Linked DNA regions of Paludisphaera borealis. The protein of the gene in region 2 interacts with the protein of the main gene of each other region in a pairwise test. Links are inferred from orthologs where the notes say so. Each region holds a gene or a part of one and is shown on either strand. Other genes may lie near its edges.

What was found.
Region 1: the proteins of BSF38_RS32515 (region 2) and BSF38_RS23415 interact in binary tests that used the Escherichia coli proteins (3 or more experiments, as listed by UniProt). The link is inferred for Paludisphaera borealis from one-to-one orthologs.

The regions. Positions count from the first base shown.
Region 1 is NZ_CP019082.1:6,045,212-6,050,208, forward strand. Bases 954-3,720 are described here. They hold BSF38_RS23415 (sugar ABC transporter substrate-binding protein), read right to left. Parts: upstream 2,940-3,720; coding sequence 1,968-2,939; downstream 954-1,967. Other genes in these bases: dapF (diaminopimelate epimerase), read left to right, coding at 1,121-1,960; BSF38_RS23420 (aldo/keto reductase), read right to left, coding at 3,057-3,720. Also shown: BSF38_RS31485 (metalloprotease), read right to left, coding at 92-889; more of BSF38_RS23420, read right to left, coding at 3,721-4,304; BSF38_RS23425 (TolC family protein), read right to left, coding at 4,533-4,997. UniProt on the Escherichia coli protein: Part of the ABC transporter complex RbsABC involved in ribose import. Binds ribose. Also serves as the primary chemoreceptor for chemotaxis.
Region 2 is NZ_CP019082.1:3,520,840-3,526,068, reverse strand. Bases 1,449-4,447 are described here. They hold BSF38_RS32515 (isoleucine--tRNA ligase), read right to left. Parts: upstream 3,973-4,447; coding sequence 1,924-3,972; downstream 1,449-1,923. Other genes in these bases: BSF38_RS32510 (class I tRNA ligase family protein), read right to left, coding at 3,942-4,447; purN (phosphoribosylglycinamide formyltransferase), read right to left, coding at 1,449-1,927. Outside these bases: BSF38_RS13645 (glycoside hydrolase family 127 protein), read left to right, coding at 1-703; more of purN, read right to left, coding at 1,274-1,448; more of BSF38_RS32510, read right to left, coding at 4,448-4,772; BSF38_RS13630 (purine-nucleoside phosphorylase), read right to left, coding at 5,004-5,229. UniProt on the Escherichia coli protein: Catalyzes the attachment of isoleucine to tRNA(Ile). As IleRS can inadvertently accommodate and process structurally similar amino acids such as valine, to avoid such errors it has two additional distinct tRNA(Ile)-dependent editing activities.

The DNA of each region.
Region 1 (4,997 bases), 2.5 Mb from region 2 along the record:
GCCGTCTTGACGCCTGGTCTGATTCCGTGGAACACCATACGAAATAGATGGCGGATTGAGACACCTCGTCGACTAAGTACCTCGGTCTCGGTCAACGCCGCCACCAGTCGTCGTCGCCGACGCCCAGCGACCGGGCGTCGTGCATCGACTGGAGGACCTGGAAATTCAGGTAGGCGAACATCCCAAAGAAGAAGGTCAGGAACAGGTCCGAGGTCCGAACCCCCGCGATCACGGCCAGGATTCCGGCGGTCACCAACGAGAGGATGTGATTGCGCCGGACGCCGTTTCTCGGGTCGACGACGGAGGAGATGATCTGGCTCGCCTGGCCGCCGTCGAGCGGCCAGATCGGCAACAAGTTGACGAACGTCCACAGCAAGTTGATGCGGATGAGGAAGTAATAGGCCCAGAACATCATGCCGGTCTCGCCCAGACCGAACTTCCCAAAGGCGTTCAAGAGGGCCACGGGATCGGGTTTGACGCCGACGATGAGGAAGAGGATGAGGGCTAAATGTTCGCGCGGCGAAATCCCGAGCAAAATCGTCCAGACGACCAGGGTGACCAGGAAGAGGAGGAAACCCGCGCCCGGGCCCGCCAGGATCACGGCGAGTCGTTGCCCCTTGGTTCCCTGTCGCTCGGAGTAGCAGAGCCCCCCCATGCTGTAGAGGAGAATCCAGGGGGCGTCGCGAAAGTGCTTGGACGTCAGGCCGTGGCCGAACTCGTGCACCAGAATGGAGAGGAACACGCAGCCTACCCAGAGCACGACCCGCTCGAAATGCTGGTCTTGCCAGCCGAGGATCGCCGAGACGAGCCAGAACATGGGATGAACGCGGACGGGAATGCCCAGCAGGCGGAATCTCAGGTCGTAGGGAGTCGTCGACGTACCGAGCATCAAATCCTCGCGTTCCCAATCATGGGGCTTGCCGCCCGCACTCGAATTCGAGCCGCCGGGAAAGTCGGCGGTCGCGCTGCTTCGCCGGACGTTTACACCAGGGCTTGGTTTGGACTACCATGTTAACGTGTCGACCGCCCAGTCGGCCAACGGATCTCGACATTCCTTGAGTCCGGCGCGTTCTCACTCCGCTACGGCCTTCTTCTCTACTCGCGCGGCGACCGACGAGCCATGAAATTCACCAAGATGCACGGTCTCGGCAACGATTACGTCTACATCGAGACGTTTCATCAGCCGGAACCTTCCGACCCTTCGTTGCTGGCCCGGACGATCAGCGACCGGCATTTTGGAGTCGGCTCCGACGGCCTGATCCTGATCATGCCCAGCCGACAGGCCGACGCCCGGATGCGGATGTTCAACGCGGACGGCTCGGAAGGGGAGATGTGCGGCAACGGCGTCCGTTGCGTCGCCAAGTATCTCCATGATCATGGGATCGCTCGTAAGGAGCGCGTGACCGTCGAGACCGGGCGCGGCGTCCTCTCGCTCGATCTGAAGATCGATCAGGGCGAGGCGAAACTCGTCCGGGTCGACATGGGCACCCCGATTCTGCGAGCCGCCGAGATCCCGACGCTCTTGCCCGGCGATCCGCCGATCGACGCTCCGCTCCAGGTCGACGGCCAGACCTTCGCCGTCACCGCCGTCTCCATGGGCAATCCGCACGCGATCATTTTCGTGGAAGACAGCGCGGCGTTCCCCCTTGAGCGTCTCGGACCGCTTATCGAGAACCACCCGATGTTTCCGCGTCGAGTGAACCTCCACGTCGTCGACGTCTTCGGCCCTGAAGAGGTCCGGATGCGCACCTGGGAACGGGGCTCGGGGATCACGCTCGCCTGCGGCACGGGAGCCTGCGCCGTGTGCGTCGCCGGCGTACTGACCGGGCGGACCTCGCGGCGGATTCTCGCCCACCTGCCCGGTGGCGACCTCCAGCTCGAATGGCCGGAGCCGTCTGAGTCGGTGTTCATGACCGGCCCGGCTACCGAGGTCTTCTCGGGCGAATGGCCCGCCGGTTGACGAACATTCAGTACGCGGGCTGGTGCTTGTCGACGTCGCTCTTGGTGATCAACCGCAGCGGCGTGATGTTCTCCGCGGGAACCTTCTGGCCCTTGAGGAAGTTCGCCAGGGTCTCGACGGCCTTGGCGCCTTGTTCCGCCGGGTCTTGTAGCACCGTCGATTGGAGTCTGCCGTTCCGGACGGCGTCGAAGGCCGACTTGCAGCCGTCGAAGCCGAGGACGACGACGTCCTTCCAGCCCTCGGCCTGGGCGACTTCCGCGGCCGGCAAGGCCATCTCGTCGGACTGGGCCACGACGGCCTGGACGTCCCCCGGGCGGAACCGGCGCACCAGGTCGGTCATGACGCTCTTGGCCTTGTCTTCCTGAAATCCCGCGAACCGGCGGTCGGCGATCGTGATCTCGGGATGTTTTTGAAGGACCGCGAGCAGCCCTTCACTCCGCTTGCGCTGGGGGCTCGATCCTTCGGTGCCTTCAAGATAGAGGATCTTGCCTCCCTTGGGGCCGAGCAGCTTGACCAGCTCCTCGCCCTGAAGGACGCCCCCTTCGGCGTCGTCGGCCCCGACGTAGCTGAGGACCTCGCCGCCGTTGATCCGCCGGTTGAGGGCGATGATCGGGATCTTCGCGCGGTTGGCCGCCTCGACCGCCGGCACGAGGGCGTCTTCGTCGCGAGGGCAAAGGATAAGGGCGCGGCAGCCGAGGTTGATCAGGGTTTCAACCTGACCGATCTGCTTGGCGTCGTCGTCCTGGCCGTCGCGGACGTCGATCTCCAGGCCCAACTCCTTGGCTTTGTCTTCCATCCCTTTCTTCTGAGCCAGAAAAAAGGGATGGCTGAACGTCGGCAGCACCGCGCCGATCTTGCCGCCGCCCCGCGCCGAGGCCGGAGAATCAGGGATGTTCTCGGAATCGCCCCCACAGCCCAAGGCCCCGAGGGCGACGACGATCGACACGCAGGAAATGGCAAAGAACCTGATCACGGGCATGACGACCGTTCCGATGCTGTTCGTCGCGCCTCGGGCTCATGCGGAGGAACCGGCAACCGGGGGAGGCGGCCCGTCCGATTCCTGTGGCGTTCGAGAGGTCGATCCGGACGGACCGGATCAGACCCTGAGGCGGCGGTCGGCGCGCTGGATCAGGTCGGCGACCGGCAACCCGTGGGGGCAGGCCAGGGCGGCGGCCGTGAGGTCCGCGGCGGCGAGATTGCGGGCGACGGGAGGAAGCGCCTGGTAGAGCGCCCGGGCTTCCTGCCGCTTGCCGTAGACCTCGTAATAGCGAAGATAACGCAGCACGGTGGCCACCGGCACGCCCTTGGCGGCCGTCTCGCAGAGGTGGCCGCAGCCGTGGCAGTAGAGGTGGGCCGTCGTCTGGCGGTACTCTTCGAGCAGTTGGACGTCACGCGCGGAGAGCTTCTGGTCGCGGGTCGCGGCGACGTTTTCGCGGAGATCGCTCCGGTTCGTCATCTCGCTGACGGCGACCTGGATCCGGTCGTCCATCCAGACCGTCTTGATTGCGGCGACTTCCTTCTTGAAGCCTTTCTCCTGGAGCTTGGCCATCTTGTCGGGGAAGTTGACCGAGCCCCCCTGGGTCTTCATGGCGACCAGCCCGAGGTTGGCCTTCGCCGCCTTGTCGATCGCGCGCTGGAGGTCGTCGTGGCGATCCTTGCCGCCGACGTCGCGGAAGTTGTACTTGAACATCACCTGATCCATCCAGCCGGCCTCGGCCGCCGCGTCGAGGATCTCGGGCAGGCGGGCGTCGTGGCAGCTCAGGCCGCAGAAGAGGATCTTCCCCTTCCGCTTCAGCTCCTCGAACGCCTTCTTGACGTCCGGATCGCGCAAGATCGCGATCTGATCGCCGGCGACCCCGTGCAGGTAGTAGCTGTCGACGTAATCGGTCTTCAGCCGCTCCAGGCTGGCGTCGAGCCGGCTTTCGAGGGTCTGCAGGGCGCTTGCCCCCATCCCCTTGCGGTAGGCGGCGTTCTTGGTGACGAGGTAGACGTCCTTGCGCATCTTGGTCCGGTCGAGGACGTCGCCGAGGACCTTCTCCGACACGGTGTTCTCGTAGCTCTCGGACGTGTCGATGTAGCGGACGCCCGAGAACAGGGCGGCCTGGACGAAGCTCGGCGAGAGCTTCCAGCTTGTGCCCATCCCGAGGATGCTGACCTTGCGTCCCGTCTTGCCGAGCGTCGCCGTGGGAACGGTGGATTGCTCCGCCTGGGCCGCCTGGGCGAAGGCGGGCGTGACCGACTCGGCCGCGGCGAGCGCGCCGGCCGAACCGGCGGCCACGGCCGTCTTCAGGAACGTCCGTCGATCGCCGGAGTTTCCACGATGAGCCTGCGATGGACAAGTCATGACGGATTCCTCGATTTGTGAATCCAGCGGATCGGGATCGCCCGGAAGACGAAGTCGCGTGGCGATTTCCCGGCGAGTCGCGATGGAATTCGGACCAGGAGCGCCGGATCATTTTGCCGATATGTTTGACAACTGGTCAACACTGTTCTTGCAGCCTTCGAAAAAAGAAGGCCGATGCGTCGTTTGGACGCATCGGCCGGTAGTGAGAGTCGTGATCGCCTCGGCGGGTCAGCCGGGCGGCAGTGGAGGCAGATCGATGGCCTCGGGCAGGGTCGGCAGCTCGTCGACCGCGTGGGCCGGTTCGGCCGCCGTCGAAGGCGGTTGAGCGAACGAGGTCGGGACGGCCGCTGGGGCCGGAGCCGGAGAGGGTGACACGGCTTCCGGCGCCGCCGAGGGGGGCGACGTCGGGAGCGCTCCGCCCACGGGCGGCTGGTTGTTGACCGGCGCGGCGGCTCCACTCGTCGGCATCGTCGCGGCGTCGATCCGGGGCTTGTCGGCGACGGTCGGGGCCGCCTGGCCCGGCGTCTGCGAGAGGATCGGGGGCTCGCCGGCCGGACGGAAGGGAGGCAGCGGCGTCGGCGGCGGTCCCAGCGGTCCGATCGGAGCGGGCATCGGGGGCACCGTGTTGCCCGGGTCGGTGCCCGGCGGCGTCACCGGATTGACCGGGTTGGGGGTTAGCGGTCCCGTCTCGCG
Region 2 (5,229 bases):
GGCTTACGACGAGGCCCGGAACCCCGGCGGCGTCCCGGCCCGAACCGTGGGGTTGGTGGAGAACGAGCGCCTGGAGTTGCTTCCGGGACCCAATCTCGCGTTCCGCGGGCCGGCGGTCGGACGCGATTCGGGCGATCCCAGGCCGGCCGTGTTCGTCCCGTTCGCCGACGCCGGCTCGACCGGCGAGGTTTATCGCGTCTGGCTCCGGGCCCCCGGCGTCGCGCTGGCGAAAAATGAGTCGCTCCTGGCCGACGCGGAGGAAAGCGCCTCGCGCGACGGCAACGTCGGTGGGGCGATCAACGACGGCGATCCCGAGAACTTCGTCGTGACCTTCAACGGTCGCAAGGCGACGGAAGACTGGTACGCCCTGTCGCTCCGCGAGCCCGCGACGATCGCCCGCGTCGTCTACCGCCACGGCCAGTCGTTCCACGACGGCGGCTGGTTCGACGCCAGCCACGGCAAGCCCCGGGTGCAAGTCCGTCGCGAGAAGGACGGCCCCTGGGAGACCGTCGGCGAGCTGGCCGACTACCCGGCCGCGACCTCGGCCAAAGCGCCCGACCTCAAACCGGGCCAGGCGTTCGAGCTGCGCATGAAAGAGCCCGTCACCGCCCGCGCCATCCGCATCATCGGCACGCCGGCCTCGGGCGACAACCCCGATCAAGCCTTCTCGTCCTGCGGCGAAATCGAGGCGTTCGGGAAGTGAGGCGGGACTTCGCGATCGGTTTTCTCATTCAGGCGACTTCGGCGCATAGTAAGGATGGGGGATTCTCGGATTCCCCATTCGCTCCTTCTCAATGCGCCCGTTGGATAGAGACCGAGGCGGCGAGCAACACGGCGAAAAAGCGCGCGATCGAAGCCAAATTCCGTCGAGCCGCCCGGCTTCGTCATCGTCCTGGAAACCCGTATTTCCGCGCGATCGAAGCCAATTTCCGGCGAGCCGGGAACGCGAGTCGTTCCGCTTCGTCCCTGGCCCAGAGCGCCTTTGGAAACCCGTGTTTCGCGCGTGATCGAAGCCAATGGGCTCGGGGAGACTCTTCGTAGGGTGGGCATTGCCCACCGTCGATAACTGTCGATGTTACAACGGGTTCGGATGGTGGGCGGCGCCCACCCTACGGGACGAGAGGGCGTCGGCCGCCCGAGTTTTCCGCGCGATCGAAGCCAATTCCCGACGGCCGGGGCGTAAGCCTCCGGGCGTCGGCATTGGCTCGGCGGGGCAGTCGTGACGACCCACTTTTCCGCGCGATCGAAGCCAATTTCCGGCGGCTCACGATCGTCAGGGTCGGGGGTCGCCGGGAGGGAGGATGCGGACGCGCCGGCCTTCGATCTTGAGGCGGCCGGCGGCGAAGAGGGCGACGGCTTCGGGGAGGGCCTGGCATTCGGCCTCGAAGACCCGGGCGGCCAGCGCGTGGGCGTCGTCGGTTTCGAGGACCGGGACGGAGCGCTGGAGGATGATCGGGCCGGTGTCGTAGGTGTCGTCGGCGAAGTGGACCGTGCAGCCGCTCACCTTGACGCCGTAGTCGATGGCCGCCTGATGCACCCGCTGGCCGTAATACCCCTTGCCGCAGAACGACGGGATCAGGGCGGGATGGATGTTCATCACCCGTCCTTCGTAGTCGGCGGGGATGTCGACCAGGGCGAGGAAGCCGGCGAACAGGACCAGGTCGGCCTTGTTCGCCCGGATCGGGTCGAAGACGGCGGCGGTGTATTCGGCCGGCGCGTGTTTCGCCGACACCGCGACGGCGACCGGAATGCCAGCCTTCTCGGCCCTGGCGATCGCGCCGATGTTCGGCCGGCTGGCCACGACCTGCACGACCTCGGCGTCGAGCTGGCCGGCGGCGATCCGGTCGAGCAGGTTTTGCAGCGACGTGCCGCCGCCCGACGCGCAGACGGCCAGGCGGATCGGCGACTTGCGGCCTGTGTCGGTCATTTGGCCGGGCCTTTCTCGGCCTGGGCCGTGATCACCCGGGCGCACCGCTCGCAGAGCGTCGGGTGCTCGGTGTTCTGGCCGACCGTCGACCGGTAGTTCCAGCACCGCTCGCACTTGCCGTGCGGCGACCGGACGGCCGCAACCTGGAACCGCTCGCCCCCTGGGGCCGGCGTCGAGGCGGCTTTGACGTCGAGTTCCGACACGATGCAGAGCGTGGCCAGGAGGTCGCGATGCGCTTCCAGGAGCGGCAGATCGGCCTCGGCGGCCGAGATCACCACCGAAGCTTCCTGGGCGCTGCCGATCGTCTTGTCCTTGCGGAGAGCTTCCAGCGACTTGAGGACGGCGTCGCGGGCTTCGAGGAGCGTCGTCCACCGTGCGTCGCGGTCGGCGTCGTCCCAGCGCGGGTCGGGCTCGGGGAACTTCGCCAGGTGGACGCTGGCCGGATAGCCCTGCCCGGCGGGGAGGTAGCCCCACAGTTCCTCGCCGGTGTGCGGGATGATCGGGGCCAGCAGCCGGACCAGGACGTCGTGCAGCCGCGACAGGACGAACTGAGCGGCGACGCGGTCGGGGCCGGCGGGCGCTTCGGCGTAGAGGCGGTCCTTGAGGACGTCCAGATAGAAGCTCGAAAGCTCGACCGAGAAGAACTGGTAGATCCGCTGATAGACCCGGTAGAACTCGAACCGCTCGTAGGCCGCGACCACGTCGCGGACTACGTTGTTGAGCTGTCCCAGCGCCCAGAGGTCCAGCTCGTGCAGGGTCGAGACGTCGACGCTCGACGGGTCGAGGGTCTCATAGTCTTCGAGGTTGCCGAGGAGGTAGCGGAAGGTGTTGCGGATTTTTCGGTACGATTCGGATGTCTCCTTGATCGCCCGTTCGCTGATCCGGATGTCGTCGGCGAAGTCCATGCTCGCGAACATCAGGCGGAGGACGTCGGCGCCGTATTGCTCGGTCGCCTTGACGGCGGCCACGGCGTTGCCGCCCGATTTCGCCATCTTCGCGCCCTTGTCGTCGACCACGAACCCGTGGGTCAGGACGGTCTCGAACGGGGCCTTACCCCGGGTCCCCACGGAGGTCAGGATCGACGACTGGAACCAGCCGCGATGCTGGTCAGAGCCTTCCAGGTACATGAACGCGGGGAAGCCCAGCTCGAAGTCGCCGGCGAGCACCGCGCGGTGGCTCGACCCGCTCTCGAACCAGACGTCGAGGATGTCCCCCTCCTTGCGGAAGCTCGTGCCGCCGCAACTGGGACACGACGCCCCCGGCGGCGCGATCTCCTCGGCCGACTTGGTGAACCAGGCGTCGGCGCCCTCGGCCCGGAAGAGGTCGCGGAAATGACGGACCGTGTCGGCGGTGAGCAACTGGGTGTGGCAGCTCGTGCAGCCGAGGGCGGGGATCGGCACGCCCCACGACCGCTGCCGGCTGATGCACCAGTCGGGCCGGAGCGACACCATCGCCTCGATCCGCGACTGGCCCCACGACGGCAGCCAGTTGACGTCGTTGCGGATCGCTTCGAGGGTCCGACCGCGCAGGTCGTTGCGGTCGACGCCGACGAACCATTGCTCGGTCGCCCGGAAGATCACCGGCTTCTTGCAGCGCCAGCAGTGGGGGTAGCTGTGCGTCAGCGGCTGCTCGAAGTAGAGGGCGCCCGACTGCCTCAGATGCTCGACCACCTTGGGATTGGCGGCGAACACCTGCTGGCCCACGAGCCACTCGGGGGCCTCGGCCGTGAACTTGCCCGCGGGGTCGACGGGGCTGAGGACCGGAAGCTGGTAGGCCCGGCCGGTCTGGTAGTCCTCGCCGCCGTGCCCGGGCGCGGTGTGGACCAGGCCGGTGCCGTCCTCGACGCTGACGTAGTTCGCCAGCACGATCGGCGAGATCCGGTCGATGAACGGGTGCCGATACTGGGCGTGTTCAAGTGCCCTCCCCTTGCAGCGGCCGACCTCGGTGAAGTCGGCGATCTTCCGCAGGCCCATGACCTTGGCGACGAGGTCGGCGGCCAGGATGACGCGGACCGTCATGCCGGTGTCGGGGTCGTTGTACCGCACTCCCGCGTAGTTGAGGTCGGCGTGGGCGGCGATGGCGACGTTGGCCGGCAGGGTCCAGGGGTGGTGGTCCAGATCATCGCCCGCCAGTCGGCGTCGGTCGAGCCGTCGGCCTCGGTCCAGGCGGCGGGGACGCCCGAGACCATCGCGAAGTTCACGTAGACGCTCGGCGTGGTCTCGTCGTGGTATTCCAGCTCGGCCTCGGCCAGCGCCGTGCGGTCCGAGATGCACCAGTGGATCGGCTTGAGCTGGCGGAAGACGTAGCCGCCGTCGAGCAGGTCGGCCAGGACGTCGAGGATGCCGGCCTCGTAGCGGGGATCGAGGGTCAGGTAGGGGTTCTCCCAGTCGCCCATCACGCCGAGGCGGCGGAACTGCTTGCGCTGGACGTCGACCCACTTCAGCGCCTCGGTCTGGCAGAGCGACCGGATCTCGGCCTGGCTCAGGGTCGCGGCCTTGGAGCCGAGATCCTTGACGACCTTGTGCTCGATCGGCAGGCCGTGGCAGTCCCAGCCGGGGATGTACGGGCTGTCGAACCCGCGCATCGTGAGCGAGCGGACGACGAAGTCCTTGAGCATCTTATTGAGCGCGGTGCCCATGTGGATCTCGCCGTTGGCGTACGGCGGTCCGTCGTGGAGCACCCGGCGCGGGCTCTTGGCCCGGGCCTGGCGAATCTGCCCGTAGAGGTCCTGCTCCTGCCAGAGAGCCTGGATCTTCGGCTCGCGGACGGTCAGGTTCGCCTTCATGTCGAACTCGGTCGACGGCAGGTTCAGAGTCTCTTTGTAGGGCTTGGCGTTGGTGGACATCGTGCTCGAATCTTCCTGGGGCCAATCGTCATGTCGCCAGTTTGGGACACCCGACCCTATGAAAATCAGGGCCGATTCACGTTACTTTTTGGGGTGCCACGGGTTCCGTCCTCGGAACCCGTGCGCCGCCGGGCCTGGCCTTCACGGGTTCCGAGGACGGAACCCGTGGCACCCTTGACTCTTGCGGCGTCTTTTTGCAGCGATTGTATTTCGGAGCGAAGCCGCCGCCGCTCAGGCCCGCCAGCGTTCCAGCACGCCCCGGACGATGGTCCTGAGCTTGGCCTCGGCCTGGTTGGCGACGGCGATGATCTCTTCGATGCGAACCGGCTTCAGGGCGTCGGGCAGGCACATGTCGGTGACGATCGAGAAGCCCAGCACCTTGATCCCGGCGTGAACGGCGGTCACCACCTCGGGGATCGTCGACATGCCGACGACGTCGGCGCCGATGCCGCGGAGG